Regions from separate parts of the Terribacillus saccharophilus genome, predicted to be linked through region 3. Evidence: riboswitches for the same ligand, from Rfam matches in the RefSeq annotation. Region 3 holds a riboswitch; each other region holds the start of a gene.
The links. A riboswitch is a leader RNA that binds a small molecule or an ion and turns the genes downstream of it on or off. The one in region 3 is predicted to bind S-adenosylmethionine.

Region 1 (10,700 bases), 710 kb from region 3:
TACATGGCTCTTCTTGAATTTACTGTTATTAAACAACAACCTACAGCAAACTTTTAGTTTTGCTTAGCTTTCGGATATCCAATGAGAATAGCGATAACTCCGCAGATTCCTACTAGAATTGGATAAATACAGTATGGGATTATACTGATCGGAGATATTCCTGCTACAGTGGCGGCTGCTAAAAATTGGGCGCCATATGGCAACAGACCTTGGATAGAGCTAGAAAAAAGATCTAATATACTAGCTGATTTTTTTGGCTCAATACCATATTTATCAGCAATATTTTTAGCAAGTGGTCCAGTAATCAGTATAGATATCGTGTTATTAGCAGTTGATAGATCTGTAAGACTAACTAGACCTGCTATGCTAAATTCAGCCCCTCTTTTGGATTTAATTCTTCGAGTTGCGAGTTGAAGAAGAAAGTCAATTCCTCCATTAAATTTAATAACCTCAACCATTCCAGCTATTAATATTGCCAGGAAGGCAATTTCATACATGCCGGCCATTCCATCTCCAATTTGTTGAATCAAACTCAGGAAGTGATAGCTTCCATCCAACAATCCAACAGCACCAGCAAGTACAATTCCCAAAACCAAAACAAGGAATACATTTATACCAATTAATGCAAAAACAATAACTAAAATATAGGGTATGATTTTGATCCAACTATAGCTTAAGTGTTCAACTTGTCCAGATTCTCCTAATGTTAAAAAGCCTAAGATAATACATGTTACAATGGCTGCTGGTAACACAATCCAGAAGTTAACTTTAAATTTATCCTTCATCTCTGCGCCTTGTGTTCGAACCGCAGTTATTGTTGTATCCGAAATAAACGATAAGTTATCTCCAAACATAGAACCACCAACAATAGCCCCCATTACTAACGCCATAGAAAAATCGGTCTGTTCGCTAATTCCAACACCAATTGGTGCCAATGCAACTATCGTTCCTACCGATGTACCCATTGACAACGAAATAAAGCAAGCTATTACAAATAAACCTACAACGAGAAGATTTTGAGGTATTAGTGATAAAGTGAGGTTAACAGTAGATTCTACCGCCCCCATACCTTTTGCAACCTCAGAAAATGCTCCCGCTAAAAGAAATATAACAACCATCAACATTACATTTGGATTTCCTGCACCTTTGGTGAAAATATCTACCTTTTTAGTGAGCGATTCTTTTCTATTCATCGCCAAAGCTACACCTGCTGAAATTGTAATAGCTACTATGACAGGGAAGGTATAGAAATCACCTGTAATAATTCCTGATCCAATAAATAAAATTAGAAAAACAACAAATGGGATCAGAGCCCATGGATTTGCCTTCTTCATTGTTCCACCTCTTTTGATATTTACTGCAAAAAAACCTCTTCTTATATTAATTAAGAAGAGGTTTTATAACTATAAAACACTCTTCTTATCTATCAAGCCTCAGCTTTCTGGATTTGGCACAGCAACTTAAAGAATTAAGTTCCGCTGCCGAGATTTCGCGGGGCCAGTCCCTCCATCTCTCTTGATAAGAAGATAATATATTTTTTGGCGCAATAAAGAGGATTATACACACTGCCCATATCTTTATCAACTGATTTTTTGATTTGTATTATTTTATTAATCTATCATAATACCATCCATCATTCGAAGATTGGTGACACCTCAATTATCTGGTTTACTCGTAACACAGAAAAAGTATAATGATAGTGAGATGAACAAATTACAGAAATTGGAGGGATTAAAGTGGCGAAACCAACGCTTTTAGAAGAAAAATTTGAAAGTAAAGAATTGAATAGTTTACTCCAATGGCGTGTTGAACCTCAAAAATGGTTTATTGATACACAGAGCTCTCAATTAGTTTTAAACACTGATCCGAAAACAGATTTCTGGCAAAAGACACATTATGGATTCGAAAATGATAACGGGCATTTTCTTTATATGAAAACCGAAAAGAATTTTAGAATGACCACTAAGGTGAAGGCACAGCCAAATGCAAAGTATGACCATGCAGGGTTGATGATTCGCTATTCAAAGGATGTATGGGTGAAAACTTCTTTAGAATATATAACTAATAGTTTGAGTAAGTTAGGCGTCGTAGTTACAAACCAGGGATTTTCTGATTGGTCAACACAATATGTACAGGATAAAGATATCGACTTATACTTTCGTATATCCAGGATTGCTCAAAACTGTTATATCGATTTCTCATGGGATGGCGAAGAATGGATGCAAATGCGAATTGCTCATTTGGACATTCCGGATGACTCCCCTATTTCAGCTGGATTATTTGCTTGCAGCCCTCAAGGAAAGGATCAAACAGTACGTTTTGATTTTCTTACTATTGAAGAACTATCTTCTGATCCAAACGAAGCTTACTTATAATCGAAACAAATTGTATTCTCATCCTGCTGCCAAATGGCAGCTTTTTTTCGTCCACGAACTTACAGCATCTATGAGAATCGTAGAGCCTTGCCATTTACAAGAAGATGCACTTCTATTATAGTTATTACAGAGTTTATATATCTTTAATTAAAGGAGATGCTAAGATGAATCAAAAATCACAAAAGAAAATCAACAACTTAGAAAATATAGAGAGAGTTCCAGCAGATAAATTATTTGAGCTAATACCTATTAAGAAAGACGACAGCGTTCTGGATCTTGGAGCTGGTACTGGTTATATTTCTCTTTCTATTGCTGATCGTGTGAAAACGGTATTCGCCTTCGATTATGATGAAGATATCCTTAAACACTTGGACACAGTAGCAGAGGAAAGAGATATTACTAACATTAAAACTGTTGCAGGAAACTTTAAAGATATTCCATTAGAAGATCATAATATTGATATAGCTATTGCTTCGATTTCTTTGCATGAAGTTCAGCCCCTTGCAACAGCTTTGAAAGAGATTCACAGAACCTTGAAACACAAAGGCTTGTTCTTATGTATTGAATTAGAAAAGACTGAAGCTTCGACTGGACCGAGAGTTTCTTCTGAAGATATGGAAACTGAAATCCTTGATGCTGGCTTCTCTGTAGTTGATAAAATTTATCCGTCAACTAAAATTGCAAATCAGCCTGTTTATATTATCCTCGCTCAAAAAAGTAAATAAATAAGAACGCAAAGACCGTTACTAGAGCGACTTTTAAAACTAAAGAGAGTAAAAAAGACAGCAATTATTTTAATACGCTGTCTTTTTCACTCTATGTTTCATGCAAATTATCTTATCTAGCTTTGATTTACTCTTAGTGAAAAAACCAAACCTAACTTTTTACTCGCAATCAGTTGGATGATCTGACCGTTAGGCTGCTTTACTTTTTTATACCAGCTGCAAACAAAGGACCATTAACTGTAATGGTTGTCAGGATACGAGCCATTTCTTGAGGAGATTCTTTCCTGCCGCTGTTCAACCATTGTTGAACTACTCCCAACATTGCATTTCCTAAATAAGAAGACAAATATTGTCCTGGAACAAGGAGACTTTCTTCCTTTACAAAAGCAAATGGATTATCACCATAAAGTGTTTCCCACATAAATTCCTTTAGTCTTGCTTGAAATGAGAGGTCCCCTTTTGGACCTAATACAGCTCTCATAATATCGCTATTTTCATTAAGATATTCGAATACAGAAACTGTATGCGGGAATGGCTGCACAGCCGCAGATTCTGTTTTAAGTGAAGTCATAACACTTGGGAATTTTGTTTTTACAATACTGGATAACTCCAGCATAATTTCTTCTTCACACTTCTTCATTAAATCAAATTTGTCTTGATAATGTGCGTAAAATGTTCCTCTATTAATCTTCGCTTTTGTTGTTATATCTTTAACTGTAATTGCCTCGAAGCCTTTTTCATCGATTAACTTTATGAGTGCATCTCGAATGGATTCTTTAGTTCGTATTACCCTTAAATCAATATTACTGTCAGTCATGTAAATTCCTCCTTACTTATCCAACACAATTAGTAAAGGTGTCCCGTAACCAACACATCTACCATATCTGACTATTGTATAGTATCTAATTCCTACATATAATTTAGAACGTAATAAACAACACGGTGTTTATTTATTATTATAAAGTATCCGCTAGGAGGCGTTCAATAATGTTTAGAAACAAACTACTATTCTTATCACCAATAATTGCATTGGTTATAATATTTATTTTTTCTCTGACACTTATTCCATCAGTCCAACCAGAACCAAAAAATCTACCAATTGCAATCGTAAATGAGGATGCAGGTGTTGATATCCCGAATCAGTCAAAACTGAATATGGGTCAATCAATAGTGGAAATGATAAAAGAAAATTCAAAAGTAACAGCAGATCAAGAAGATCCTGCTGTTAAATGGATTGAAGTAAATAACGCTGAGGAAGTCCAAAAAGGATTAACTAACCAAAAATATTATGCAGCTTTGGTTATACCGAAAGATTTTAGTGAAAAGCAGTCTTCCTTACAAACTTCAACGCCTTCATCACCTGAAGTCGAGATATTTATTAATCAAGGTATGAATACAATGGCGTCAACGATGGCAGGACAAATGTTGAATGGAGTTGTAGACAACCTAAATAACACTGTTCGCACACAACTACTAGATGGACTAGAACAACAAGGCGCATCATTATCAACTGAGCAAGCTAAAGTTCTGGCTTCTCCTATTGCAAAGAAAGTCACAAATGTTAATGAAACTGGAACTAATAGCGCAAATGGGAATGCTCCTACTTCTTTATTTCAACCTCTTTGGATTGCTAGTATAGCAAGTGCTGCTATTGTTTTCATCTCTCTTAGAAAAGTAACCACAGCTAATCGAAAAGAGAACTTGGCAGTAAAAGTGGTTCAAATTCTAACAGGTGCGGTTGTAACTCTTGTCGTAGGATTTGGTTTAACTTGGCTAGCTGATAAGATGGTAGGACTTCATATTCCAGACTTTACAAGTACAGCGTTATTCTTATCTATCACATCACTCAGCTTCTTCCTAATGATTTCAGCTGTACTTTCTTTAACAGGACTTAAAGGTATGCCTATTTTTATCCTAATGCTTTTCTTTGGTGCACCATTGCTAGCAATGGCTCCAGAAATGATGTCACCATTTTATCATGACTGGATCTACTCTTGGCTGCCTATGCGATTCATGGTAGAAGGATTACGAGAGCTGCTCTTTTTCCATTCAGGATTAACTTGGAACTCTGTATCTACCCTTGTTTGGATCGGAATAGTGGGTATGGTAGTGATACTGGCATCCGCTTTGAGGTTTAACACAAAAAAAGGACAAATACAAAAGGAAAATAAAAAACAAGCCGTTTCCTAATTGGAAGCGGCTTGTTTTTTAAGAAAAGCAATTATTATAGCTAGATTAATAAACCTTGCATGTAAAAATACTTCTTAAATATCAAGTTTCCTTGTACTGATCCCTTTCACCATTTCTGGATCGCGGTGTGAAAAGAACAGACTTTGTTTTGTATCCAATTCCGTTATGCTAGCAATATCTTCTTTGTTTAATTCAAAGTTAAAGATATCGAAGTTCTCAAGTATTCTTTCCTTACGAACAGACTTCGGAATAGCGACTACTCCTCTTTGTGTCAGCCAACGAAGAATTACCTGAGCAACAGATTTATTATACTTCTCAGCAATTGTGGCCAAGACCTCGTTCTCGAACATGTTATTTTTTCCTTCAGCAAACGGTCCCCAAGATTCTATCTGCACGCCGTTTTCTTTCATGAAGTCATGACTTTCTAATTGCTGGCAGAACGGATGTGTTTCCACCTGATTTACTGCAGGAACGACTTCATTATGAATGATTAAATCAATCAGGCGGTCAGGTTGGAAGTTACTAACTCCTATTGCTTTCACTTTACCTTCCTTATACAGTTCCTCCATTGCGCGCCAAGACCCATGAACATCCCCAAATGGCTAATGAATTAAATACAAATCGAGATAGTCCAGTTGCAATCTATCCAATGATTTGTTGAATGCTTTCTTTGTACTCGCGTAACCAGTATCCTGCACCCAAAGTTTTGTCGTAATAAACAAATCTTCCCTTGCCACACCACTTCGTTTGATTGCTCGGCCCACTGCTTCTTCATTCAAATAAGAGGCAGCCGTATCAATTAGACGATAGCCTGCCATGATAGCATCATAAACAGCTTGTTCACATTCATTTTGATCTTGGATCTGAAATACTCCAAATCCTAGGACAGGCATTTCCACACCGTTGTTTAATTTTACTTTTTGCATATAAGATCCTCCTAACTCAAACTTTGTTCCATTATATCTGTCTTTATATACCACCCGATTCCTTTATTATGCATTAGTTGATTACTAAGCAGGTATCCCATTCGTGTCAGATAAATGCCTAATCCTCCCACCCAACTCCACTAGTATTAAACAAATTAAAAAGACACTCACAGGAGTGTCCCAGATTGTAATATTGAGGTTAAGAAACTATTGTAAGATCACCAATTAAGTCACTAAAATCATGATTAATGATCTCGACTAATTTAAATTCCTTGTTCTCATATTCAAATTTTAAAATACAGCAATTCCCGATTTTATTTTGCTGTACGATAGTACTTGTATGTTCCCAATATCTCATAAAATTCCGGCATGCTGCCCCATGAGATACGGCTAACACAACTTCGTTATCTTCTTCCATGATTTTTTGACAAGCAGCTGCCATTCTTTCTTGCAATTCTTTTTGATCTTCACCACCATACTTCACAAAGAAATCATTATAAGGCAGCGGCGGATTCAAATCCTCACTTTCCCCTTCAAACGTTCCGAAATTCCATTCCTTTAATCCTTTTAATCTTGTATATGGCATATCTGTTACTAGTTCTAACGTGTCACTTGCCCTTTCGGACGTCGAACTGTATGCATTATCGAAAATAATATTGCGCTCTTTAAAATACTTACCAGCAGTCTCTGCTTGTTTGACTCCTAATTCTGTCAGTGGTGAATCGCACCACCCTTGGACTTTCTTTCTTTGGTTAAACAATGTTTGTCCATGCCTCATTAGATATAATGTCTTTTTCATCTGTATCCTCCCTTGCACTGTTAGAAGAATATTGAGATACAAAATGCACTTCAATGCACTCAGATTCGGTTACCTTTTATTCTTATTTAGAATAAGAACTATAAATACCAATTAAAAGTCATTCTATAGTGTTTCAAGTTGAATCATGCAGTTCGTTCTTTTACGAAGAAAAAAGAACGCTACGAATACTCTTGCGTTCCTTTTTATACAATCATTATTTTAAAAATGTACTCTTACAGTAGTGTTTGAGGATGTGATAGCAATTACTATTCATCTAAAAGGAAACTCTTTAAAGTGTCAAAAGTAACATGCTCATCACACCCATTTACCATCAGCATGATTTCGTCACCATCCTTCACATTCAAATCCATCACTCTCATAAGCTTTTTTCCATCACTGGATATTCCGCTTTTAGAAAGAATTACATCACTAGTAAAGGAACACGCTTTATCAACAAATAGTGCAGTGTTCCTTGCTTGCAATCCTCGGTGAAGTTTCACTGTTACCTTTGTGACCAGCATGGTTTCCACCTTCCTTAGGATATTTCTGTAATTATGCCAAGCTGAACAGCCGCTTATTTCGTATTAAAAAGGATGTCCCAAAGCCGAACAACGGGACATCCTCTAAGATTGGAAGTTACATATATTACAACGTACTGTTATCGATAACAAAGCGATACTTCACGTCTGAAGCAAGAACGCGTTTATAGGCTTCGTCGATTTGGTCAGCAGCAATCACTTCGATTTCTGGAGCAATATTATGTTCTGCGCAGAAATCTAACATTTCTTGCGTCTCGCGAATGCCTCCGATTAACGAACCTGCAAACGAGCGACGATGACCGATGAGAGACTGTACGTTTAATGACAACGGATCAGCTGGAGCACCAACATTAACCATAGTGCCATCAAGATTCAGTAAGGAAAGATAAGCATTCAGATCGATCTTTGCACTTACAGTGTTAATAATTAAATCAAAAGATCCGGCAAGCTTTTCGAATGTTTCTGGATCGCTAGTAGCATAGTAGTTACTTGCACCAAATTCTAAGCCATCTTCTTTCTTCTTCAATGATTGGGATAGAACAGTCACTTCTGCACCCATGGCATGTGCAATCTTTACAGCCATATGGCCCAGGCCGCCTAAACCAACGACTGCAATTTTTTTGCCTGGTCCAGCTTGCCAGTGATTTAGTGGAGAAAATGTTGTGATACCAGCGCAAAGCAATGGTGCAGCAGCATCAAGTTCAATATTATCAGGGATACTTACAACAAATTCTTCCGTTACAACGATGTGGGAAGAATATCCGCCTTGTGTAGGTTCACCATATTTATCTACACCTGCGTACGTAGGAATATTTCCTTTATGACAATATTGTTCTTCACCTTTTACGCAGTTCTCACATTCTCCACATGAGTCAACCATACATCCTACTCCGACTCGGTCACCGACCTTATACTTCGTTACTTCGGTACCTACATCCGTAACGATTCCGGCAATTTCATGTCCTGGTACAAGCGGATAGTTTACTGGACCCCACTCACCGTGAGCAGTATGTATGTCAGAGTGGCAAATTCCGGCAAACTTAATTTCGATTAAAACATCATGTAAATCAAGATCACGTCTTTCAATTTCAGCAGCTCGAAAGGGTTTTTCTGGACCGTCAACAGCTCTTGCTTTAGCTATAACCATTTTATAAATCCTCCAATAACTGTTTATATTTTTAGAGAATATGTTTGGACAGGTTATATCCTTTCTTCTCTTGCAAACTATTGTAATGTTTAGAGTCAACTCTAAGTCAAGCAAATGCTTTATTTTTTATATATAAACATCTTTGTTTGTATTTGATACACTAAAACCAATCACATCTTCATTTTGACGTTCAGCAAGTCATGTGATAGAATCCTCCCTATTCATAGCGTGAACTCGCAATTAATATAATTGGAGAAAAGGAGAAATACGATGAAGACATATTCTATCGGCGAAGCGGCAAAGGAATTACATGTCACTGCCTATACCTTGCGTTACTATGACAAAGAAGGACTTATGCCTTTTGTGGAGCGCACGGCTAGCGGTCAGCGTTTGTTCAAAGAATCCGATATTTCTGCTTTGAAAATCATTGAATGTCTGAAATCGACTGGCATGCCAATTAAAGAAATAAAGACCTTCATTGACTGGTGTACTGATGGAGATACCACATTGCAGCAAAGATTCGATATGTTTATGGATCGAAAATCTGTGGTGGAAAAACAAATGGAAGAACTAAAAAAAACAATGGAACTCATCGAACATAAATGTTCATACTACGAAACTGCATTAAAAGCTGGAACAGAAGAAATTCATAAAAACAATAAAATTGAAATTCCTGTTACGAACTAACAAAAGAGGGGCATAATCATTACAATCGAAAACAAAGTAGTTGTTATCCCAACCTGATAAAAAGCAAATATATAACTATCTTAATAAGGCTGTCGAGAAAATATCGACAGCCTCTTCTATTAATTAGCACTCCTTACATCAAACTTTTTAGCTCCTCTTTAAATCTCTTCATATCTGCTCTAGGTGAATAACCATACATCCGAGCATATTCACGAGTGAATTGTGACTGACTCTCATATCCCACTTGGAATGCAACTTCAGCTATATCGGGGAAATCCACCAATAACAAACGCTTTGCTTCCTGCAATCTCAACTGCTTTTGAAACTGAATCGGACTCATAGCTGTCACCTCTTTAAAATGTCGATGAAGGGAAGACACACTCATATTCGCCATATCCGCTAAATCTTCTATTCGAAATGACTTTTCAAAATTACTAATGATATATTCAATTACATCTCTAATTCTCATAGCATTGCTGCCTGCTACAGCCATTTGTTGCAGTGCATCTCCATTTGGACTCTGCAAAACCCAATACAATATTTCTTTCTTATATAATGGGGCTAGTATTGGAATATGCTTTTGTTTGTCCAACAAACTAGCTAACCTAACTACCGCATCTAATAAAGAGGGCTCTGACTCTCCGATAAACAGTGCTCGTTTCGTATCTTGTTTCTTACCAGATCGTACACCAGTTTCATGTAAAACCTCTAATATATCCGTTGGCGTAAATTCAAGTTTAAGGGCCAAATATGGTAAATCATACGACGCATCAATTACTTGCCCGGTTACCGGCAACTCTACTGATGCCACAATAAAATTTCCCGCTCCATATGTAAAGCGTTCCTCACCTAGCAATACTTCCTTTTCTCCTTGGACAATAATGCAAAAAGAAATTTCGTTAACTCTAGCGACTGGTTCACTGATAATGGATTCACGGATAAGAAATAATGATTCTATAGATGTAGGATGAACACCATCTGTATCTGTATACTTGCTAATAAGTTTGCCTAGTTCTTGCTGCTTGTCCAAATTAATGTTCATCTCTTATTTGTCCTCTCCTTCGATTTAATTGAATTGAGTTTATTTTAATTGTTATTCTCTCAGCTTGAAAGATCTTTGATAGTATTAGGCAAAGATTTGAGACGAATGAGTTTATTGATTGTATAAAAATTATGAGACAATGAAAGAGGTTACAACAAACGAGCGACAAAGAGAGGATGATATAAATGGAATATGTAAAACTAGGAAATACAGGTTTGGATGTATCAAGATTTTGTCTTGGTTGTATGAGTTTTGGTGAAGCAGAAAAAT
Region 2 (10,700 bases), 1.1 Mb from region 3:
GCTCATTATAAGTGGTTGTGACCGTGGAAGCGAGCCCTATTCTTTTCGTGACAACAGCCAGTGCGCTCAGCAAGGAAATCGGTTCGAATCGGCTCAGCTCTGCAGGATGGGATAGTTCATGGAAGGATAGCCCATCACTTAGAAAAAGCATATCCAGCTTACCTGCTTCCGCTTTCTTCGCGATTTCCGCAAAATAATTGAAGGTAGTCACTTGGTTCGAATCCACATCAGGATGCCGCCATGATGCGATATGGTGACCGCTTCCCATCAGGAAGAGGCCTAAATGTAATTGCTTAACTCCCATGGTAGATCCTCCTTCATTTAGATTGGGACGAAGCCGGCGAACTAGGTGCTACATTTTTAGATGCAATCTCTCTTTCCCCCATTACAAATCCTTGCTCCAAAAGTTCCAGAAATGTATCGAATGGCAGTGGTGATTCCAAATTGAAGAATAAGAGATGCTCTTGCTGCGCCTTCTCATAAGAAAGCTCACAAAACGTTTGAGGAGGTGCTGCGAAGGCTTCTGCACCATGTTGTCTAGCTAATGCCAATGCCGCTCCCCTTCGGCCTTCCGTCAATTTAGGCGCCGGATTTTCCATATTCGTAAATTCCTTCGTTTGCGTATCATACAATCGAAGCGTCTCCCCCTCCACTATTGGAACGATATAATCCTTCTGGTTAATTGCCGCTGCTATCTTCATATGATTCTCCTCCTTTTAATTTGCTTGCAACGCCTGATCAAGATCTCCAAGAATATCATCAATATCTTCCAAACCAATTGATAATCGGATTTGATCCGGGTATACACCTGCCTGCAGCTGCTGCTCCTCCGTCATTCGAGCATGCGTTGTACTTGCCGGATGAATAGCTAATGTTTTCGAATCTCCTACATTGGCTAAGTGAGAGATTAGTGTTAGAGAATCGATGAAATGCTCTGCAGCTTTTCGACCGCCTTTGATTCCGAATGTGAAAATAGAGCTTACTCCTTTTGGCAAATACGTCTGGGCCAGTTCATACTGCGGATCATCCGGTGAGTCCGGGTAGTTTACCCATTCTACAGCCTGATGCTGACGCAGGAAGGCTGCTGTCTTTTTAGCATTATAGACATGCTGCCTCATACGAAAAGACAATGTCTCCAGTCCTTGGATGAACAGCCAGCTATTGAATGGTGAAAGGCTCGTGCCAAGGTCATGCCCCAATTCAAAACGCGCTTTGGCTATGAATGCTCGATCGCCTGCGAGTTTTGTGAATGATGTATTCCCGATACTCGGCTTATCCCGATTGAAGTCTGGAAAACGTTCATTCGTCCAATCGAATGTGCCGGCATCCACTATCGCACCACCTATAGAAGTACCATGACCGCCGATAAATTTCGTAGTGGAAAAGACGACGATATCTGCTCCAAAATCTATCGGCTTCTGCAAGTAAGGTGTTGTAAAAGTGTTGTCTACGACTAATGGCAGATGATGTCTTTTAGCAATTGCTGATAAGCCGTTCAGGTCCGCAATCTCAGCATTTGGATTCCCGATAGATTCGGTGAAAATTGCCTTTGTCCGGTCATTGACTGCCTGCTCTACTTCCTCAAGATTACGTCCATCTACGAATCTCACGGTCACGCCGAACCCTTTGAAAGTTTCAGCGAATAAATTATATGTACCGCCGTAAAGGGCGTTCGTTGTGATGATTTCATCTCCTGTTTTTGCCAACGTCAGCAAGGCGACCGAGATAGCTGCCTGCCCGGAAGAAACGGCAAAACCGCCGATTCCTCCTTCCAATTCTGTTAATCGCTCCTCCAATACAGCGTTTGTCGGGTTGCCGTTCCGAGAATAAATGTAGCCCGGCTCTTGCATGCGGAATAATGCTGCTGCTTTTTCTGTTGACTCAAATACATAAGAACTCGTTTGAAATAGCGGCACTGCTCTCGCCCCATTATGCGGATCCGGATGCTGGCCGGCATGGAGAGCTGCTGTATCAAACCCTAACTTTTTAGTTGCAATGTGTTTCTCCGTCATGTCCCCACCCTTTCAGATATCGTGATGAACTGCTCCAAATTCCTCGCAAGCCCGCCTTTACCAAATTTGTCTCCATCTCTTTGTCCCGCTTGCTGAAGGAATAGAATCATTACTTTTCTTCTTTCCTTCAACTCGAGGATGCCGTACTCATACAGCCAGGCATCAATCGTATTGTAGATGCCCCGATTGATTCCATACTGGCTAGAGCACCAGTTGATGAACTGGAGGTCGGGCCATTGCAGCTGCGCTTGCTCTATATTCACCAAGTTTTGACTCCTCTCTTTTCGCCTGTCTCCCATCACTCTGGCAGGACCCACGTATCATAGAAATACGGCGACCCTTTTGTATCAAAATCGATATCGTATACCTGCTTACTTGCAGCGACCGTATACGGAAGCACATAAACAGGGATAGAATATACTTCCTCAAATAGATACTCCTGCAATTGCTGATAAAGGGCAGCCCGCTTTTCGGTATCCTGTTCATCTGTAGCTGCATCAAGCAATTCTGTCACTCTTGTATCCTCGTATTCATCGTGGTAGCCTTCCTTGGCTACTAGATAAGCACGCAGCACACCGTCAGGGTCCGGACCATACTGGCTTCCGATCCACATGTCATAATCTCCGGCCATTCTTCTGTCTGTATACTCACCTCGGGATATTGTATGGATGTTTAACTCAACACCGATATTTTTCCAAGAATTTTGGACCATTGTCATAACATCCATTCTCTTCTCACGGTTAGCATAGAAGTCGATCATTTCTAACGAAAGGCGTTTGCCATCCTTCACACGGATACCGTCTGCTCCTTTTTTCCACCCGAGTTCATCAAGCATTGCTTCAGCCTCACCCGCATTGAACTCCCAATTCCCCTCTAAATCTGTATCTGCTCCGAGTAGTGATGGAGATAGTGCCGCGTATGCGCGATCATACGTCCCAAGATAGACGGTCCGTACAATAGCATCCCAATCGACACCGAGACGAAGTGCTTCCCGTAATTCTTTGTTCTGCAAAAGCCCTTTTGTCGCATTGAATTGAATTGCTGCATTATAGTTCAGCAGCTCGACTTCAGATATATTCAGATCCTTATCATTCTCCAAAACCTCAACATGCTGCGGCGGAATCGTATCAATAGCGTCGACATCGCCACTATGCAGACTGCTCACTCGCGTGGAGTCCTCTGTGATGATTTTAATGATCAATTTGTCTAGATACGCTTTACCTGTATGTCCTGCATTTGCCGGTCCCCAGTTATAGTCCTCATTTCGCTCTAGCACATACTCTGTGCCAAGTGTGTAATCCGTTACCTTGAACGGACCAGAACCTACCGGATTGACCGCAAAGGAATCTCCTCTTTCTTCTACAGCAGTTGGCGATACCATAGCCAAGTTCTCTGTTGCCAGATTGCTAAGGAACGGAGAAAAAGGTTTGCTGAAATGAATTCGAACTGTATGTTCATCAATTATTTCCGTCGATTCATACGGCCCGATGAAGCTGAGCGCCAGCCCTGGCGCATCCAGTTTTTTAATCCTCTCGAAATTGAATTTCACTGCTTCTGCGTTAAAAGGGGTGCCGTCTGTAAAAGTCACATCATCCTGCAAATGGAATGTGTAAGATTTCTGATCCTCCGATATCTCCCACTCTGTCGCCAGCCAAGGGGCAAAACTGCCATCCTCTTCTTGCGCTACAAGACTGTCAAACATACTTCTTTGAATGCGAGAGTTACCAGGACTCGCAGATCGATGCGGATCAAGCAGATCTCCAACGATTGGAACACTAATAGCAAAGGTCAAGGTGCCGCCATACCTGTCATTCTCGGCAACATCAGCAGCACTAATTGTCCTTTCTGCATCCTGACAAGCTGTCAGACCTAGCAAACTTATAAGGAGGATGACGAGGTACAATCTCTTCATCTGCTGATCTACCTCCCTATTTCCGCTTTTGAAGCCCTTTTCTCGGTATACCGATTCTGCGGAATCGGCAATCCCATATTGTCACGTAGTGTTGCATCCGGAGCATATTCGCTGCGGAAGACCCCTCTTTCCTGAAGAATCGGCACAACATGCGCTGTAAAATCATGCAGACTTGAAGGTGATGCCTCTGGACCGATGATAAAACCATCTGCCGCTTCCTCTTCAAACCACTGCTGGACAAGGTCTGCTACTTTCTCCGGCGTACCGATGAACGGTGTTCGAGGGATGGCGCTTTCCAAAGCTACTTCACGTAACGTCATCTTCCGCTTTTGGGCCATTTCCACTACCTTTTCGGTTGTGCTCCGGATTGATTCTTTCCCGATATCTCCTAAATCCGGGAATGGCGCATCCAAGTCATGCTTGGAAAAGTCATAGTAATTGAACGGTCTCCCTAAAGAAATAAGCGCGCTTTCCAATGTAATCAGACTGAGGCGCTGCTGATACTTTTCCTCCGCTTCCTCCTCTGTCGGCGCAATGATGGGATTGATACCCGGCATGACGGAAATATGGTTCGGATCTCGTCCGTAAGCTGCAGTACGCTGCTTGATATCCTTGAAGTAAGCTTTCGCGTTGTCAATACTTCCAACACCGCAGAAGATTCCTTCCGCATGTCGTGCTGCATAGTCTCTCCCTGTTTCCGACATCCCCGCCTGAAAGATGACCGGCTGCCCCTGCTTCGAACGGGAAATATTCAACGGCCCTTTGACCGAGAAAAAATCTCCTTTATGATTCAATGCGTGCAGCTTATCACGTTCATAGAAAGCCCCTGCCTGTTTATCTCGGAGGAATGCGTCATCTTCCCACGAGTCCCAAAGTCCTTTCGTCACTTCCAGAAATTCGTCCGCAATCTGGTATCTGAGGTCATGCGGATAATGCTCTTCTTGACTATAGTTAGCTGCTGTGCCTTCAAGGAAGGATGTTACGACATTCCAACCAGCACGACCCTTGCTAATATGATCAAGTGACGCCAGCTGCCTGGCGACAGTATAGGGCTGCGTGTAGCTGACGGTTATCGTTGCAACTAACCCTAGATGTTTCGTAGCCATCGCAAGTGCTGATAGGATGGTGAGCGGCTCAAACCGGTTCAAATAATGCGGTGTGGAATCTGGTGTGATATAGACACTGTCTGCGACAAAGGCAAAATCAAATTTTGCTTCCTCCGCTTGCCTTGCCTGTTCCAAATAAAATTCCAGATTTGTCCCCGCATCAGCCACAGCATCTGGGTGTTTCCAGTTATCCCATCCTGTTCCGACACCATGCAGCATTGCGCCCAATTTCAAACGTCTCTCAGTCATCTCAACAACTCCACCCTTTCCTTTTTCTCCAATGGATAATGGCATGCAACAGCTCGTTCACCGATAAGGGATTCCATTGCAGGAGTTTCCGATCGGCATTTTTCTGTAGCCAGCGGGCATCTTGTATGAAAATGACAGCCGGCAGGCGGATTCACAGGTGACGGAATCTCGCCATGCAGCACGTGACGCTCACGCTTGCGATCCAAATCAATGGTCGGATTCGCTTCCAATAACGCTTTTGTGTACGGATGTGCCGGTCTTGTAAATAACTCTTCAGCGGGCGCAATCTCTACAATTCTCCCCAGATACATGACACCGATACGATGTGATATGTCACGTACAACATCCAGCCCGTGTGCAATAAATACATAAGACAGTCCCATTTCCAGCTGCAGCTTTTTCAGCAAATCGATTACCTTGGATTGGACGGCAAGGTCCAGAGCAGATACAGCCTCATCCAATAACAGGAATTCCGGATGCAGAATGATAGCACGGGCAATATTGATACGCTGCCGCTGCCCTCCGGAGAATTCGTGCGGATATCGTGTACGAGAAGCAGGATCCAAGTCGACAAGCTGCAGAACTTCCTCTACCCGCTCTCTTATCTCATCTTTGGATAAGCGGGTATGAACCCGAAGCGGTTCTCCGATGATGTCTTCTACCTTCCAGCGCGGATTCAAAGCTGAAAAGGTATCCTGAAAAACAACTTGTGTATTTTTGCGAAGTTCCTTCTTCTCTCGCTTCGTTCCTCCGGTTACATCCTTACCGCGGTATAGAATCTGTCCGCTATCTGCTTCCTGAAGGGAAACGAGCAGCTTGCCGAGTGTTGATTTTCCGCTTCCTGATTCTCCGACCAGACCCAGTGTCTCTCCTTTCCGTATATATAAACTCACTTCATCCACAGCCTGAACGTATCTCTTCGGCTGGAACGGTTTTCCCTTTAGAAGAAATGCCTTGCTGATTCCTTCTGCTTCCAAAATTACTTCGTCATCCTGCCTGTTCTCTTCAGAGGCAGAACTCGTAAGCAAATCACGCTTTGATTGCACCAATGTCTTTGTATACCAATGACCAGGAAAAGCAAAAATCTCCCTAACCGTCCCTTGTTCTACAATGCTTCCTTCATGCATAACTGCTACTTTGTCAGCTATTTCCGCGGCAACAGCTAAGTCATGAGTGATGAATAAAATCGACATACCCTCTTCTGCTCGAAGCTCAAGAAGCAAGTTCAGTATTTGCGCTTGAATAGTTACATCCAACGCTGTCGTCGGTTCATCCGCTATTAGAAGTTCTGGCTGACAAGCAAGTGCTAATGCGATGGCTACACGTTGCAGCATACCCCCAGACAGTTCAAGCGGGTATTGCTTCATCCTGGATGCAGGCTCCGGGATATGTACTTTCTCTAATAATTTGATAGCTTCGTCCCACGCCTCAGAACGGCTGACAGATTTGTGTTTGCGAATCACCTCAACGAATTGATTTCCGATCGTAAAAACTGGATTTAATGCAGTCATCGGATCCTGTGTCACCATGGCAATCTTTCTGCCCCGTATACCGTTTATTTCCTTTTGCGCTAAAGAGGCAATATCTTGTTCTTGGAAGATGATTTCCCCTCCTGTAATACGTCCTCCTTCGTAATCGATCAAACGAAGAACAGCCAGGGACGTTACTGTCTTGCCACTTCCGGAACCTCCTACTAGGCAGACGATTTCTCCGCTTCGGATATCCAGATTCACATTGCGAACTGCTGGAATTACGTCTTTTCCACGCTCTATCCCTACAGATAAATTTCTGATCTCCAGTAATGTACGCATATTACAACTCCTTTCTGTTTCTTAAGACGCGGCAGATCGTGGATCAAGATAATTTCGATAGGCATCGCCGAGAATGTTGACTGAAATAACGAATAAAGAAATGAACAGACCTGGGAAAAATCCGATCCACCAAGCAACTGTAAGGTAGTCCCTTCCTAGTGACAGCAGATAACCCCAATCCGGTATTTCGTGCACAGTACCTAAACCCAGAAAACTAAGACCTGTTGCCATTAAGATTGCATTCCCAACGCCGATTGTTGCCATGACAAGCATGGGCGGCAAACTATTCGGTAGTATGTGGAAAAGAATCCGTCCTGTATGTCCCAATCCTATTGACCTGGAAGCATGGACATAACCTGCATCCTTCACATGCAGTACTTGCCCGCGCATCACTCTGGCATAGCCTGGCAATGAAGCGATGGAAACGGCCAGAATAAGGTTCAGCGTACTTGGCCCCAATACAGCTGAAACGAGAATAGCCAGCATAATACCAGGAATCGTCATAATAATGTCCATGATTCTCATGAACGTATTATCGACTGCGTTGTTACAGTAGCCAGACACCAACCCGATTAACCCGCCGATTCCTCCGCCAATTAAGACTGACAGTACACCGATAACCAAGGATTGTTGACTGCCATGTACAATCAGACTGAAAATATCTCTGCCGAATTGATCAGTTCCTAGCAGATGCTCCAATGATGGAGCTAATAAAGCATCGCTTGGATCCATCCTTGTCGGCGAATGACTGGCAATCTGATCAGGGAATAATGAACAAATTACAATGAATAAGATAAAGCCGGCTGAGAGCAGCAGCAGACTTCCTGTCCACCAGCTATTTCGGCGATACGACAAAGTTTTTGTTTTCTTTAAGCTGCCAATCATCTTCAATCACCCTTTCTTACTTCTCATTCAGCCGGATTCTTGGATCAATTAATCTGTAGGAAATATCAACAAGCATATTGATCACAACATAAAAGGCGGCAGTAAACAGAATGGCACCTTGAATGATCGGAATATCCTTTTGGTCGATTGCATCTACAATAAGTCTCCCTAGTCCCTGTCTTGAAAAAACGGTTTCTGTAACAACCGAACCAGCAAGCATCTCTCCGAAGATCATTCCCACCATAGTCACCGCAGGAATAAGGGCATGACGCAGAATATGCTTAAACAAAATTGCCCGATGCCCGATGCCTTTTCCGCGTAAAGATCGGATAAAGGGCTCATTAGATGCTTCTAGAATGCTGTTCCGAATCAACCTTGTAATTACTCCAGCGCCGGTAATCCCGAGACCAATCGATGGCAGAATCAGCTGCTCAAAGGATCCATTTCCGATGGACGGCAGCAGGTGGAGCTGCACAGAAAAGATCCAAATAAGAAGAATACCAATCCAAAAATTAGGAGTGGAAACCCCAATCAAACTCAACACCCGGATGATGCCATCCAGCAGTTTGTTCTGATATACCGCGGATAAGATACCTAAGATCAGACCTAGTACAATGGCTACGATCATGCTTGAAATGGTCAGCGCCAATGTCGGTCCCAAATTATCAAGCAGGCGTTCCAGTACCGGTTCACTATTCGCATAAGAAGTCCCAAGATCTCCTTGAAATAGTCCAGCTACGTAATCCAGATATTGCACAATAAGGGGTCTATCCAATCCAAGTTTTTCTCGAAGCTGATTTACCGTCTCTGTCGGCACATCATCTCCGGCTAATAAAGTCGCTACATCACCGGGAAGAATATTAACTATCAAAAATACGAGCGTGACCGATCCTAAAATAACACCGGCTGCCATCCCGAAACGAGACAATACATACAACATTGCTGCTTCCACCTCCATCTACTTCATATAAATTACACTTTTCCAATCACTATAGTAGGAATTAAAGACGCAGAAGCCTCTGTTTAAAAATAAAACAACTCCCCACGAAAGATAAGTGGGGAGTCGTTCCTGCTTATCTTCCGGGATCACCCGATGGATTTGGCACAGTTTTCCTAACGGAATCCGCTGCCGAAGCTTCACAGGGCCATATCCCTCCACTTCTCTTGATAAGGATTATTCAATTAAATAAAAAAACGCTTTTACTCCTACAGATCGGGAATAAAAGCTTCTGGTGGTCCAGTCAGCATTTATACAACTTATGGTAATTAGAATATACGCAATCCTTGTACGCGTCAATATAAATTCAAAATATTTAAATTATTTTAATAGTATATGTGCGGCAACAGCTTGATGCTGCAACGCCTCATCTAGCCCAATAACAAATTGCTCTAGCGTTTTTTTACAGTCTGGTGCCAGAATAGAATCTTTAAATTCCTTACGGCTTACAGCGAGCTGCTGAGGAATTGCATGCGCAGACAGACTGCGGAAAACTGTCCGCAATCCATTCAAAGTGTTAATACCGCCCTTCAGGCCGCCTGTACTCGTTAACAATCCGACAGGCTTACCTTTCAGCAAGTCTTTATCAAAATAATCAATTGCGTTTTTTAATGCTCCGCTATAGCTGCCATGATATTCAGGTGAACCGATCACAAGTCCTTCCGCCGAATCGATTCTTTCCCGCAGCCAATCAGCTGCTGCTCCAGCCGGCTGGGCCGGGTGAAAAAGCGGCAGCTCTAATTCACCTATATTGATTATCTCGGTTTCATATTTGGCCTTTTGCAATAGCGTCTGCACTTGTTTCAACAGCTTCTTAGTAGTGGATGCAGGATTCAAACTTCCGTTTAGCAATAAGATTGTCATCCGAACTCTCCTCCTGTATTAGGCTTCTGCTTTTGCCGGTGTTCTCGCGGCAACCCGATAATAATGGCTATCAGATTCAACGTTTTCTCTGTGCAGAAGAATAGTCTCACCAGACGGCAAATGAACGAAAGGAACTGCCTCATGTTTCTCCGTGAATTTGATTACCCGCTTTACTTCGATTTCCTTCCGCTGGTGAACAAGATTCGCTAAATCCTCGACAATGGCGCTTGCCGTCGGCAGGGCTCCGGCACCTGGTCCTTGAAGCTTCAGTTTGCCAACAAGGTCACCTTCCACACATACAGCATTATCTACTCCATCCACGCTGTACAGAGGATGTGCAGCCGTTAAGATGACCGGTTCGACAGATGCAGTCACTTCTCCGCCCGCGTTTTCAAGCGTCGCAACATGCTTGATTTTCCAACCTTGTTTTGCAGCGGCTTGGATATCCTGTGAGGAAACTGAGCGGATTCCCTTTCGTGTAACTTTCTCCCAGTCCGGCTGATCTTCGAATAACAAATCACTCAGCACCATCAGTTTATAAAAAGCGTCCCAGCCATCAACGTCATTGGCGGGATCAGCTTCTGCAAATCCCGCTTCCTGCGCAAGCTGCAGCGCTTCTTCAAACGGCAGTCCCTTATCGGACATTTCCGTTAGAATAAAATTGGATGTGCCATTCAAAATCGCCTCTACCTTAACGACGTGGTTGATATGGAGAAGCTGCTTCAGCGTCCCAATCACCGGAACTCCGCCTGCGACTGCTGCTTCATATTCCAACCGTACACCTTTTTCCTTTGCCAAGCGCTTGAGCTCCGCCCCCCGTGAGGCAATTAGCTCTTTATTCGCTGTGATAATATGACAGCCATG
Region 3 (10,700 bases):
TGCGGTTCCCGCACTCCTAAGTAATCCGGGATTGCTAGTCTTACATTCGCTTGGAAGCAGTCTTGAGCCAGTTCAAGCATACCTGGCATCATGGATGTTCCTCCAGTGAGGACATAGCCGCCCGGGAGTTCCGGGAATCCCATGCGCTTGATTTCATTGTCGGCGTATGCAAATATCTCCTCAACACGGGCTTCTACAATATCCGCGACATCAAGCTGGGAGAAGTTTTGTTTCTTGTTGCTGCCGATAATCGACGCTTCGAAAGTCTCTTCCTCCCTGGCATCATCGTAGAAAGCGTGTCCATATCCAATTTTGATTTCTTCCGCTTGTTCAGAGGAAGTCTTCAGCCCGATAGATATATCTTTGCTAATATTTTCGCCACCAAGAGGAACGACACTAGTCGCCATTAGCTGGTCATTGCCAAACACAGAGACAGTCGTATTGCCTCCGCCGATGTCGATCAATCCGACACCAAGGTTCTTTTCATCCTCTGAAAGGGCGACAGCCCCTGCAGCCAATGGCTGCAGACATATATCCATCACTTCTAAGTTGGCTTTTTCTACGCATTTCAATAGATTATGTAAGACTGTGCGGGAACAAGTAATAATTGTCCCTTCCATTTCTAATCGTACACCGATCATGCCACGAGGGTCATTGATACCGTCCAATCCATCTACGATGAACTGTTTTGGAACCACATCGACTATCTCACGTTCAGGCGGGATGGACACAACCTGTGCCGCATCAAGTACACGTGCAATATCCTCATCGTCTATCTCTCTGGTTTCACTGGATACAGCCACCACACCATGACATGGATGCAGTTGAATCTGATTACCATTAACACCGACGACTACACGTTCGATTTGCATGCCGACCATCCGCTCTGCTTGTTCAACAGCAGTACGAATTGATTGGACAGTTTGATCGATATCGACGATGGCGCCTTTTTTCAGGCCTTTCGATTTTGCCGTACCGACACCGATTATGTTAAGGGAATCCTGAAATACTTCCCCTATAATCACTTTAATATTTGATGTTCCTACATCTAAGCTGACTAAAATTTCACTGTTGTTCACGTAAGGCACCTCCTAATCCTAGAGACATGTCGCCCAGCATTGTTTTTACATTTTTCATTTCATAAATTAACCTTAGTATTGAGACACGCATAATTATAACAAATTTCACGAGAATTTTTGCCTAAAAAGCGACATTCTGTAAGAATTTAGCCTAATATACTCGTATTTGATTCGACTATACCGCATATAGCCCGTTTATTCTACATAAACTGACAAAATACCATGAATTTCTGCTTATTGGCCTTCTTCTTGTTCGCTTTCTTCTTTTTCCTTCTCGGCAGGCTCGAAATAGGTACCAACTCCCATATGGAGTACACCATCGACTTCTGGGTCAAGCTGCGCCGCAATACTAGGATACGCCTCCATGTTTGTGGCGAAGGTGCGGATCGTTCCTTGTACTTCCCTGCCATCGTTCATGAATAATTGAATGACGAATTGATTGTCTTCTGTCGGCTTATAATGTATCTCAGATATGAGACCGGTTATAGAAGCTGGCAGCTGGCCAAGCTCTTCTGCCATTTCTTTTAGATACTTATCATCAGAAAAACCATAGAGTGTCGGGGCATCCGAGTTTGGCTGATCCCATTTCTTCTCAGAAATACTGCCATTGGTAAGCAGCGCGCGATAACTATCAGCCTGCTGCAAATACCCTACTCTCCCAAGCTCCGTCACTTTGATCGTGACAGTGGCAGGAAAGCCTCGGCTTATTGATACCTTTTCTACTTCTTCATTTTCTTCTATTCGCTTAATTGCTTCGTCCTTATCAATTCGCCACATATTATCTGAAGTAGTCAGTCCGCTGCTTTGAATAATAGTTTCTTTAGGCAGAAATTCATTTCCTTCCACTTCAAGACGGTGAATATTGCTTAATGGCGATTGCAAATACACAATGATGAAGATTAGTACGAAGAAAATAGACAAGTAGAATACAAGTCGTCTATTCGCTTTTTTCTTTCTCGCTTGTTTTAATTTCGGGATACGGTCTTCGATGGAAACAATTTTCTTTTTTTCGCTCATTTCCTCTTCTTCCTATGCTGTACAGTCGAAAAACTGCTTGTATTGTAATTATAAAATTATAACACATTCATTTAGCGGAAAGAGTCAGTAACCAACAAATTGTAAATAATCCGCTTTTTAAAAAGGTTTCTTTACCTAATTACATAAGAAGCCGCAAATTTCCTTCTTCAATGGGTCAAGAAATGAAAACTTCTTTTTCTTTCATTCTGTCTCTGCTATTCTTCTCTCCCATTCTACCATTACATTCGTACTAATGTGCTTTGTTTTGTCGGTCAACCCCTGTTTTTTATATCGGTAAAAATATCCAGATCTTCTCTCTGCCAAATCCAAATACGTACAGATCGGACTCAGAATGGGATGAGGCAGAGTGTGTTACTCGTTATGTACATGTGTTAACAAGGGCTTAACCTGGAGAATTATAGTACAGAAAAAAGAAACCTCCTATCAAGAGGTTTCTTCCCTCAAATCGTTCCAGATACCTGATAAATCTGTTTTAAAAGTATTTCACAGGCAGGACTCTTGGAAAGCTTGATTATATTACCCGCTTTAGCAACCCACGAAACCCAATTAACCAAATTTATATCTTAACCACTTGTATTACTTATTAGCCACCTTTACTTTACACTGCTGACAGCATGATTTCGGCGTATTGCCTCAACAAACTGATTCGTTTGCGTTTTAATTCTTACACCAGTTTCTTCGTCTGCAACTGGCTGATCGGGGTTCTCCTTATTTATATGATGGTCGCACAAATACACTCCCTGCAAAGACTCTCCCTTTAGATTTGCAATCAGGGGTTTTAACGCATAATCTATCGCTAGCAAATGCGCAGGGCTTCCGCCAGTCATGATTGGAAGTACCGGTGTATTCTTAAACGCGTTCTGAGGCAATAAATCAAGTAATGCTTTTAATACGCCGGTATAAGCTGCTTTGTATACAGGAGAAGCAACGATTAATCCTTTGGCACTGCTGACAGCTTTACCTGCTTCCACAATTGCAGGACTGTCGAACCTTGCAAAAATCAAATCCTCAGGCGCAAAATCGGTAACACTAATTTCCTTAACGGTTAAGCCTTGATCCGCAGCCAGTTTTCCGGCAAAGTTAGCTGCCAGCTGCGACCTAGAATTTTGGATGGACTTCCTGAAAGAATAATTATGTCTGTCAATTTGTCATTCTCCTTTTTTATGTAATAAAGTGATTAAACGAAAAAAGCTCTCTTTTCCGAAGAAAAGAGAGCTTGGTATAATCGCCCGCACCCTTATCTTCCAAGAATTTAATCTTGCTGGATTTAGCACCTTTCTGACATAGTCAGAGGTTGCTGAAGCTTCGTCGGGCCAGTCCCTCGGCTTCTCTTGATAAGAACTGTATGAAATTGTCTACAATATTACGTGCCTTACATAAAAAAGTCAATAACAATTATCTAAAAATTTTAAATATGATGTTTTTTTCGTGTTTAGCATGCTACTAATGTGAGAATAGTCTTCTGTACGATATTAACACGGCCTCATTACATACCGTCTTAGGTGCCTATCTAAAAATGCGACTCCCACAAAAGTTTTCAAAGCTTACTATACCTGCTGACATTCAATAGGATACCGACAGAGCTAAGCGTAAGTGTAAGAGAAGACCCACCGTAGCTTAAAAACGGCAACGTAATACCGGTAACTGGAATCAACCCTATAACAACACTGATATTAATCATGCATTGGATAGCGATCATACCGGTGATACCTAATGCCAGCAGACTGCTGAAGCCATCAGGCGCCCGTAGTGCAACTTGGATGCCTCGCCACAGAAACAGCAGGAAGAGAAGCATAACACCTGCGCCGCCGATAAACCCGAGCTCCTCTGCTAGAATGGCAAAGATGAAATCCGTCTGTGGCTCTGGCAAGTAGAAGAATTTTTGCAGACTGTTGCCTAAGCCCAGTCCCATTAATCCGCCAGGACCGATCGCATATAATGATTGTATGATCTGAAATCCTTCCCCTAAAGGGTCTTCCCACGGATCCAGAAAGGCTGTAATACGCTGAATACGATATGGCGCAGACAAGATAAGCGCTGCGAAAGCACCTAGTCCTAAAATGCCCAGACCAACGAAGTGTGAGATTCTGGCTCCGCTCACTAAAATCATCACCATACAAGTAAGTACAAGTACCACACCAGTTCCAAGATCCGGCTGGAGCATGATCATACCGAAAGCTGTAAAAACGAGCAGGAGCGAAGGCAGAAATCCTTGCTTCAAGGAAGTTATATATTTCTGCTTGGCCGAAAGATATACAGCTAAATAGATGATCAAGCCTAGCTTAGTAAATTCAGAAGGCTGGATACTGAAAGCCCCTACCCCAATCCAGCTTCTCGCACCACCGCGGACCAATCCGACGCCGGGAATCAATACGGCAATGAGCAAAACAAAGCAAATCAAAAGTAAAACCTTCGCATATTTTCGCCAAATCTCATAATGCAATCTGGAAATGACCAGCATAGCTCCTAAACCAACACCGGCGAACAATAGCTGCCGTTTGGCAAAAAAGAAGCTATCGTCAAATTTATATTCCGCCCATACAGCAGAAGCACTATACACCATGATGATACCGATTGTCAGCAGGCCACCGATAGAAAAGAGCAATAGCCAGTCCGTCTTCGGAAGATTAGATTTACGCAAAGAAAAACCCCATTTCCTTGGATTGGAATTGGGGGTCCGCATGCAGCGAAGCGGCTGAGCAGGACAAGCCCCTACTCTAATGTATGTACCGCTTCGATAAACATGTCTCCTCTTTCTTCAAATGTTCGGTACTGATCCCAGCTTGCACATGCTGGAGATAGCATAATCACATCGCCGCTCTCAGAGATGCGATATGCAATTTCAGCTGCCTCTTTGACATCCTTCGCATGTTCGATAAGCTCGATCCCAGCCATATAAGCAGTCTCTCGCAATTTTTCAGCTGTTTCACCGAAGACGATCAATGCTTTCACATGTTCCATGAACGGAACAAGTGTCTCAAACGTATTACCGCGATCTAAACCGCCTGCAAGCAGGATAATCGGCTGATCGAACGAGGATAATGCTTTGGAAGTTGCCAAGATATTAGTAGCTTTTGAATCATTATAGAATGCACGGCCATTGATGTGCTTGATGTACTGTAACCGATGCTCAACGCCTGAAAAAGTCTTCAATACTTGCTGAATACCTTCATTAGTTGCTCCGGCCAGCTTAGCAGCAGCTAAGGCAGCCAGTATATTCTCCAGCTGGTGGCCTCCGACAAGCAAGATGTCTTTCATTGCTGCAATCGGTTCATCTTTGAAATACACATGTGTATCATCATACCATGCACCATCTTCCAGCTTTCTTGACCCAGAAAAAGGAACAAGTGTTGCTTTTGCTGCTTTAACTATGTCACGAAGTCTCTCATCTTCCGCATTATAAACAAGATAGTCACCTGCATCTTGTTTACGGAAAATATTCGCTTTCGCTTGTTCATAGTTTTCAAGAGAATGGTGATAATCCAAATGCGCTTCAAAAATGTTCAGCATAACGCTTATATTCGGACGGAACTGATCAATACCTTGGAGCTGGAAAGATGAAAGCTCCAAAACAAGCCGGTCATCTTCTGTTGTCCTGTCGGCAACTTCGGATGCGGCTGTACCGATGTTCCCCGCTACGTACGTACTTACCTGACTTTCTTTTAACATCTCATAAGCAAGCGTTGTCGTCGTAGTCTTACCATTTGATCCAGTAATACCGATCAAAGTGCCCTTATGAAGCAAACCAGCAAGTTCCACTTCCGTCAGAACTGGAATATTTCTTTCCATTGCAGTTTGTACGATAACATTCTCATAACGAATTCCTGGGTTCTTGATCAAAACATCAATACCTTCCAGAAGTTCTACTTCTTGCACGCCAAGCTTCACTTGAGCACCTTTTTGCTCTAGAATTTGGACCAATTCTTCCTGATTCGATGCATTCAAATCACTTACCCGGACATTGCGTCCATGGGCAAGCAATGTGCTGGCAGCAGCGAATCCACTTTTAGCCAAACCTAGTACAAGCACGTTTTGATATGGGAATTTGGTTTCAAAATCACTCATCATAATCCCACCTTCATGTATACACCGATGACAGCGAATAACAGTCCTACAGCCCAGAATGTCGTTACAACACGCCATTCAGACCAACCGGACAGTTCATAGTGATGGTGAAGCGGGCTCATCTTGAATACCCGTTTTCCAGTTGTTTTGAAAGAAATAACCTGAATCATTACTGAAAGTGTCTCGATAACGAAAACACCACCGATGACAATCAGCAGAATCTCCATTTTAGTTAGGATGGCTACCGCTGCAATTGCGCCGCCAAGTCCTAGTGATCCTGTGTCTCCCATAAATACCTTCGCAGGGTGCGCGTTGAATACAAGGAACCCTAGCAAAGCTCCGACTACCGCTAATGAGAACACAGTAATTTGTGTTTGCTGTACGTCATAGTACGCTACTACAGCGAAAGCTCCGAATGCAATCGCAGCTGTTCCTGCCAAGAGGCCGTCCAGTCCATCTGTCAAATTGACAGCATTGGATGCCCCGACAAGCATAACAAGAATCAAGAAGAAATAGCCCCATCCGAGGTCCCACTGAATCGATGTTCCCGGAATCTGTATGTACGTACCGAAATCATTGTATCGAAGCAGTGCATAAAAAACGATCGCAATTATGATTTGGCCGATCATTTTTTGCTTGGAGGTTAATCCAAGGTTACGTTTCATTGCTACTTTGATGTAGTCATCCAGGAATCCTAGCAAACCGTATCCGATTAATACGAATAATAGCAGCCACGTTTCCAAGCTAATATGGATATTGCCTATTGCATGCATTATCCATGTAGATACGACAATGCTGATCATGATCATCACGCCGCCCATTGTCGGTGTACCCGACTTTTTCATATGGGATTTTGGTCCTTCCTCACGAATACTCTGACCGAATTTCAACCTGCGTAGAAATGGTATGATTATTGGAGAAATAAGGACGGTGACGATGAATGCTACTGCAATTGTCACAAGTAATAGTGCCACGTTCATTGATGTTTTCCTCCTTTAAAAAGCACCCGTCCAGTGTATTACTGGCGCCAGTGGCGCCATGTTTCTGATTACCAGCTATTAATTCTCTTCCATAACAGCGATTGTGTCAAGTATCGATTCCAGCTTCATGCCGCGAGATGCTTTCAACAGAACGATTGTATCCTGCTCAAGCAATGGCAGCACTGCCACAGCTAAGGAATCCTTATCGCGGAAGTGAATGGCTGTAATTGGTGTATCTTTCAATGCATCAGTAATTTCATCTGCATCCTCACCCACCGTAAATACATGCGTAGTATCTGTGGTGATAGCTTCTGCAATGTCCCGGTGATAGCGTTTGGATTCTGCCCCTATTTCATAGATATCACCAAGCACGAGAATACGTTTAGCAAAAGGCAGTCCCTGTACTGTTCCAATGGCTGCTTTCATCGATGTTGGAGAAGCGTTATATGCATCATTAATGATTTTACTTCCATTCTTCCCGGTAAGCTGTTCCATACGCATTCCAGTCATTGACGGAGTATGCAAAGCATGCTGGATTAGCTGCTGACTGACACCCAACTCTTTTCCAAGAACGATTGCATAGCCTGCATTCCGTACATTATGCGCACCAAGCAAAGAAAATGTGTAATTTTCACCGTTCACTGTAAATGCAGTTGCTGCATCAAGTGTCTGCTCAATCTTGAGCTGCTGTTTATTATGTTCTTCAAAGCCGCACGTGATCGTTGTCTCATTATCGTGATGGAACGCAAGCAGTGGCTCATCTCCATCAATAATCAACACACCATCTTCAGCTAAGCCGGCTGTAATCTCACTTTTTGCCTTAGCAATGCCTTCTCTTGATCCAAGGAATTCGATATGCGATTCCCCGATATTTGTAATGATTGCATAATCCGGCTGCGCAATATGCGACAATAGCTCGATTTCACCAAAGTTGCTCATACCCATTTCTAAAACAAGCACTTCACAGGAAGACTGCATAGATAAGACAGTGAGCGGCAAACCGATATGATTGTTAAGGTTGCCTTTGGTCGCCAGCACTTCATATTTCTCTTTTAAAACGCTAGTAACTATATCTTTTGTAGTCGTTTTACCGTTCGAACCGGTGATGCCAACTACAATCGGATCAATAGCTTCTCGATGCGCTTTAGCTAGTTTTTGTAATGCTTCAAGCGTATCATCAACCAAGAACAGCACGATACTAGAAGCAACTTCCGGAATCGGTAATGATCTGTCCCATAAGGATGCAACTGCCCCCTGTGATACTGCCTGTTCAATAAAACCATGTGCATCGAAGCGTTCTCCCCTTATTGGGACAAATAAGCTATCTGGCGCTTCTTTTCTGCTATCGGTATTCACTTCTGCAATGGTAAATTCCTGCTGCTTCGTTGCATCTGGGAATACACCATATAGGAAATCACTTGAAAATAACATGGTCATTCTCCTAATCCCGCTCTTTTGATGGCTTCTGCTGCAACAAGACGATCATCGAAATCAAGAACTTGATTTCCAACGATTTGATATGTCTCATGCCCTTTACCCGCTATTAACACGATATCATCATCTCCGGCAAGCTCGATGGCACGCTGAATTGCTTCCGCTCGGTCTGGGACAATTACATACTGATCTGATTCTAATCCTCGGACCATATCATCAAGAATATCTTGCGGATCCTCAGAACGCGGATTATCTGCAGTGAAGATAGAAGTATCCGAATATTGGACAGCTTTTCCTGCCATAAGCGGACGTTTTGTTTTATCACGGTCACCGCCGCAGCCTACTACAGTTATTATATTGCCCTTCACGAATGATTTTATCGTAGTAAGGACATTCTCCAACGAATCTGGTGTATGTGCATAGTCGACAATCACACCAAATGACTGTCCAGCCATAACAGGCTCAAACCGACCCGCTACGCCAGTCGTCTCTTGCAATGTACTGCAGATGGTCTCAAACGGAATACCGCTGCATAGAGCCGCACCTACGGCAGCAAGCATATTGTAAACATTAAATTTACCCATTAGCTTACTCGTGATTTTTGCTTCACCCTTTGGCGTTTGAAGTAAGAAAGTCGTACCATTAGATGCCAGCTGAATATCCTTGGCCATAATGTCAGCTTCCTTATCAATCCCATATGTGCAAATTGGCTGTGCAGTTGATTTAGTCAATGCCTCTGCATAGCGATCATCTGAATTGATCACAGCGTATTTCGAATGCTCTGGGTCAAAGGTATTACCTAACTGAGAGAATAAAAGACTTTTTGCATGGAAATAATCCTCAAAGCTTTCATGATAATCAAGATGATCCTGTGAGAGATTCGTGAATACAGCAATATCAAAATCGGTGCCATGCGCTCTTCCCATGTCCAAAGCGTGAGAAGATACTTCAATGACAGCCGTATCGACTCCTTCATCGACCATTTTCCGGAACCCTTTTTGCAGGAACAACGCATCCGGTGTCGTATTTTTCACCGGAAACGTCTCGTCCTTGATTTTCATCTGAATCGTACCAATAACGCCAGTAGCTTCCTCGTTAGCACGGAATATACTTTCCAGCAAATATGTCATGCTCGTCTTGCCATTGGTACCAGTGATACCGATAACCCGCATCTCTTTTGATGGGTGAGCATAAAAAGCATTTGCTAATGGAGCTAAAGCGCGAAGTGTGTCTTTTACTAGAATGACTGGAATGGATACATCTAGCGGACGTTCTGCTAAAATAGCTGCCGCTCCTTGCTCCTCGGCCTGTCTGGCAAACGTATGTCCGTCGACGACGGCTCCGTCTATGCATATGAATAGATTGCCAGATTTAATTTCCCGGGAATCGATAGTTAATCCGGTAATGTTGATTTGTTCATGATCCGCCTGCTGTTCATAGAAAGGCAGTGCGGATAAAAGTACTGCTAGTTTCAAAGTTGCCACGTCCTTCATTTATCCTTACAAAATGCAAAGTAATATTATTTTGATTGATTGAGGCGTAAAAACCTTTCCCCATTATACCAGAATTTATGTCCGCAGGAATGGTTCATCCGATTTATTCAGGCGGGTTTTCAGATAAATACAGCCGGATAGTCGATCCTGCCTTCATCTTTGTTCCAACTTTTGGTTCTTGATCGATAATATACTCACCTTTTCCGCTCAATTCCAGATTCAGAGTAGTATAATATTCCGTCAGTTCTCTCTTTTTCATACCGACGAAATCAGGTGCTTCTGCCGGCGGCTCTTCCGGCCAGCTGTATGATTTCTCTAAACCGTCCTTCTGCGGTTCTACTCCCATCGAACGAAGACTGTCCTCAAGAATAGTACCTACGATCGGTGCCACAACTTTACCACCAAACTGAATCGTATTTTTCGGATTATCAATTGCAACATATACAACGATTTCCGGGTCATTTGCAGGTGCAAATCCCACAAAGGAAAGAATATAGTTATTGTCCATATACGTTCCGTTAGCCCCTACTTTTTGGGCTGTTCCCGTTTTACCGCCAATTCGAAATCCTTCTCGAAAGGCCCCTCGACCTGTACCTTTTGCTACAACGTTT

Region 1: it holds a riboswitch for S-adenosylmethionine, as region 3 does, so the genes downstream of both, GZ22_RS09690 (Na+/H+ antiporter NhaC family protein) here and ssuE (NADPH-dependent FMN reductase) in region 3, are expected to answer to the same signal.
Region 2: it holds a riboswitch for S-adenosylmethionine, as region 3 does, so the genes downstream of both, GZ22_RS00330 (ABC transporter permease) here and ssuE (NADPH-dependent FMN reductase) in region 3, are expected to answer to the same signal.

Annotation. Positions count from the first base shown of each region.
Region 1 covers NZ_CP008876.1:1,901,425-1,912,124, forward strand. Annotated here, with positions in the region: gene GZ22_RS09690 (Na+/H+ antiporter NhaC family protein) at 54-1,334, opposite strand; SAM riboswitch class I at 1,417-1,525, opposite strand; gene GZ22_RS09695 (DUF1349 domain-containing protein) at 1,737-2,375, shown strand; gene GZ22_RS09700 (class I SAM-dependent methyltransferase) at 2,540-3,100, shown strand; gene GZ22_RS09705 (TetR/AcrR family transcriptional regulator) at 3,300-3,917, opposite strand; gene GZ22_RS09710 (YhgE/Pip domain-containing protein) at 4,088-5,290, shown strand; partial or broken gene GZ22_RS09715 (aldo/keto reductase) at 5,365-6,216, opposite strand; gene GZ22_RS09720 (histidine phosphatase family protein) at 6,416-7,015, opposite strand; gene GZ22_RS09725 (HPr family phosphocarrier protein) at 7,282-7,536, opposite strand; gene GZ22_RS09730 (NAD(P)-dependent alcohol dehydrogenase) at 7,661-8,701, opposite strand; gene GZ22_RS09735 (MerR family transcriptional regulator) at 8,972-9,388, shown strand; gene GZ22_RS09740 (AraC family transcriptional regulator) at 9,522-10,430, opposite strand; gene GZ22_RS09745 (aldo/keto reductase) at 10,616-10,700, shown strand, end outside.
Region 2 covers NZ_CP008876.1:62,382-73,081, reverse strand. Annotated here, with positions in the region: gene GZ22_RS00370 (LLM class flavin-dependent oxidoreductase) at 1-304, opposite strand, end outside; gene GZ22_RS00365 (NifB/NifX family molybdenum-iron cluster-binding protein) at 318-701, opposite strand; gene GZ22_RS00360 (O-acetylhomoserine aminocarboxypropyltransferase/cysteine synthase family protein) at 717-2,012, opposite strand; gene GZ22_RS00355 (hypothetical protein) at 2,009-2,275, opposite strand; gene GZ22_RS00350 (ABC transporter substrate-binding protein) at 2,311-3,924, opposite strand; gene GZ22_RS00345 (LLM class flavin-dependent oxidoreductase) at 3,933-5,279, opposite strand; gene GZ22_RS00340 (ABC transporter ATP-binding protein) at 5,276-7,090, opposite strand; gene GZ22_RS00335 (ABC transporter permease) at 7,112-7,975, opposite strand; gene GZ22_RS00330 (ABC transporter permease) at 7,992-8,915, opposite strand; SAM riboswitch class I at 9,046-9,149, opposite strand; gene GZ22_RS00325 (NADPH-dependent FMN reductase) at 9,294-9,836, opposite strand; gene GZ22_RS00320 (homoserine dehydrogenase) at 9,855-10,700, opposite strand, start outside.
Region 3 covers NZ_CP008876.1:1,194,450-1,205,149, reverse strand. Annotated here, with positions in the region: gene ftsA (cell division protein FtsA) at 1-1,079, opposite strand, end outside; gene GZ22_RS06125 (cell division protein FtsQ/DivIB) at 1,314-2,096, opposite strand; gene ssuE (NADPH-dependent FMN reductase) at 2,711-3,184, opposite strand; SAM riboswitch class I at 3,352-3,458, opposite strand; gene spoVE (stage V sporulation protein E) at 3,655-4,758, opposite strand; gene murD (UDP-N-acetylmuramoyl-L-alanine--D-glutamate ligase) at 4,830-6,185, opposite strand; gene mraY (phospho-N-acetylmuramoyl-pentapeptide-transferase) at 6,182-7,162, opposite strand; gene GZ22_RS06100 (UDP-N-acetylmuramoyl-tripeptide--D-alanyl-D-alanine ligase) at 7,241-8,593, opposite strand; gene GZ22_RS06095 (UDP-N-acetylmuramoyl-L-alanyl-D-glutamate--2,6-diaminopimelate ligase) at 8,596-10,071, opposite strand; gene GZ22_RS06090 (stage V sporulation protein D) at 10,193-10,700, opposite strand, start outside.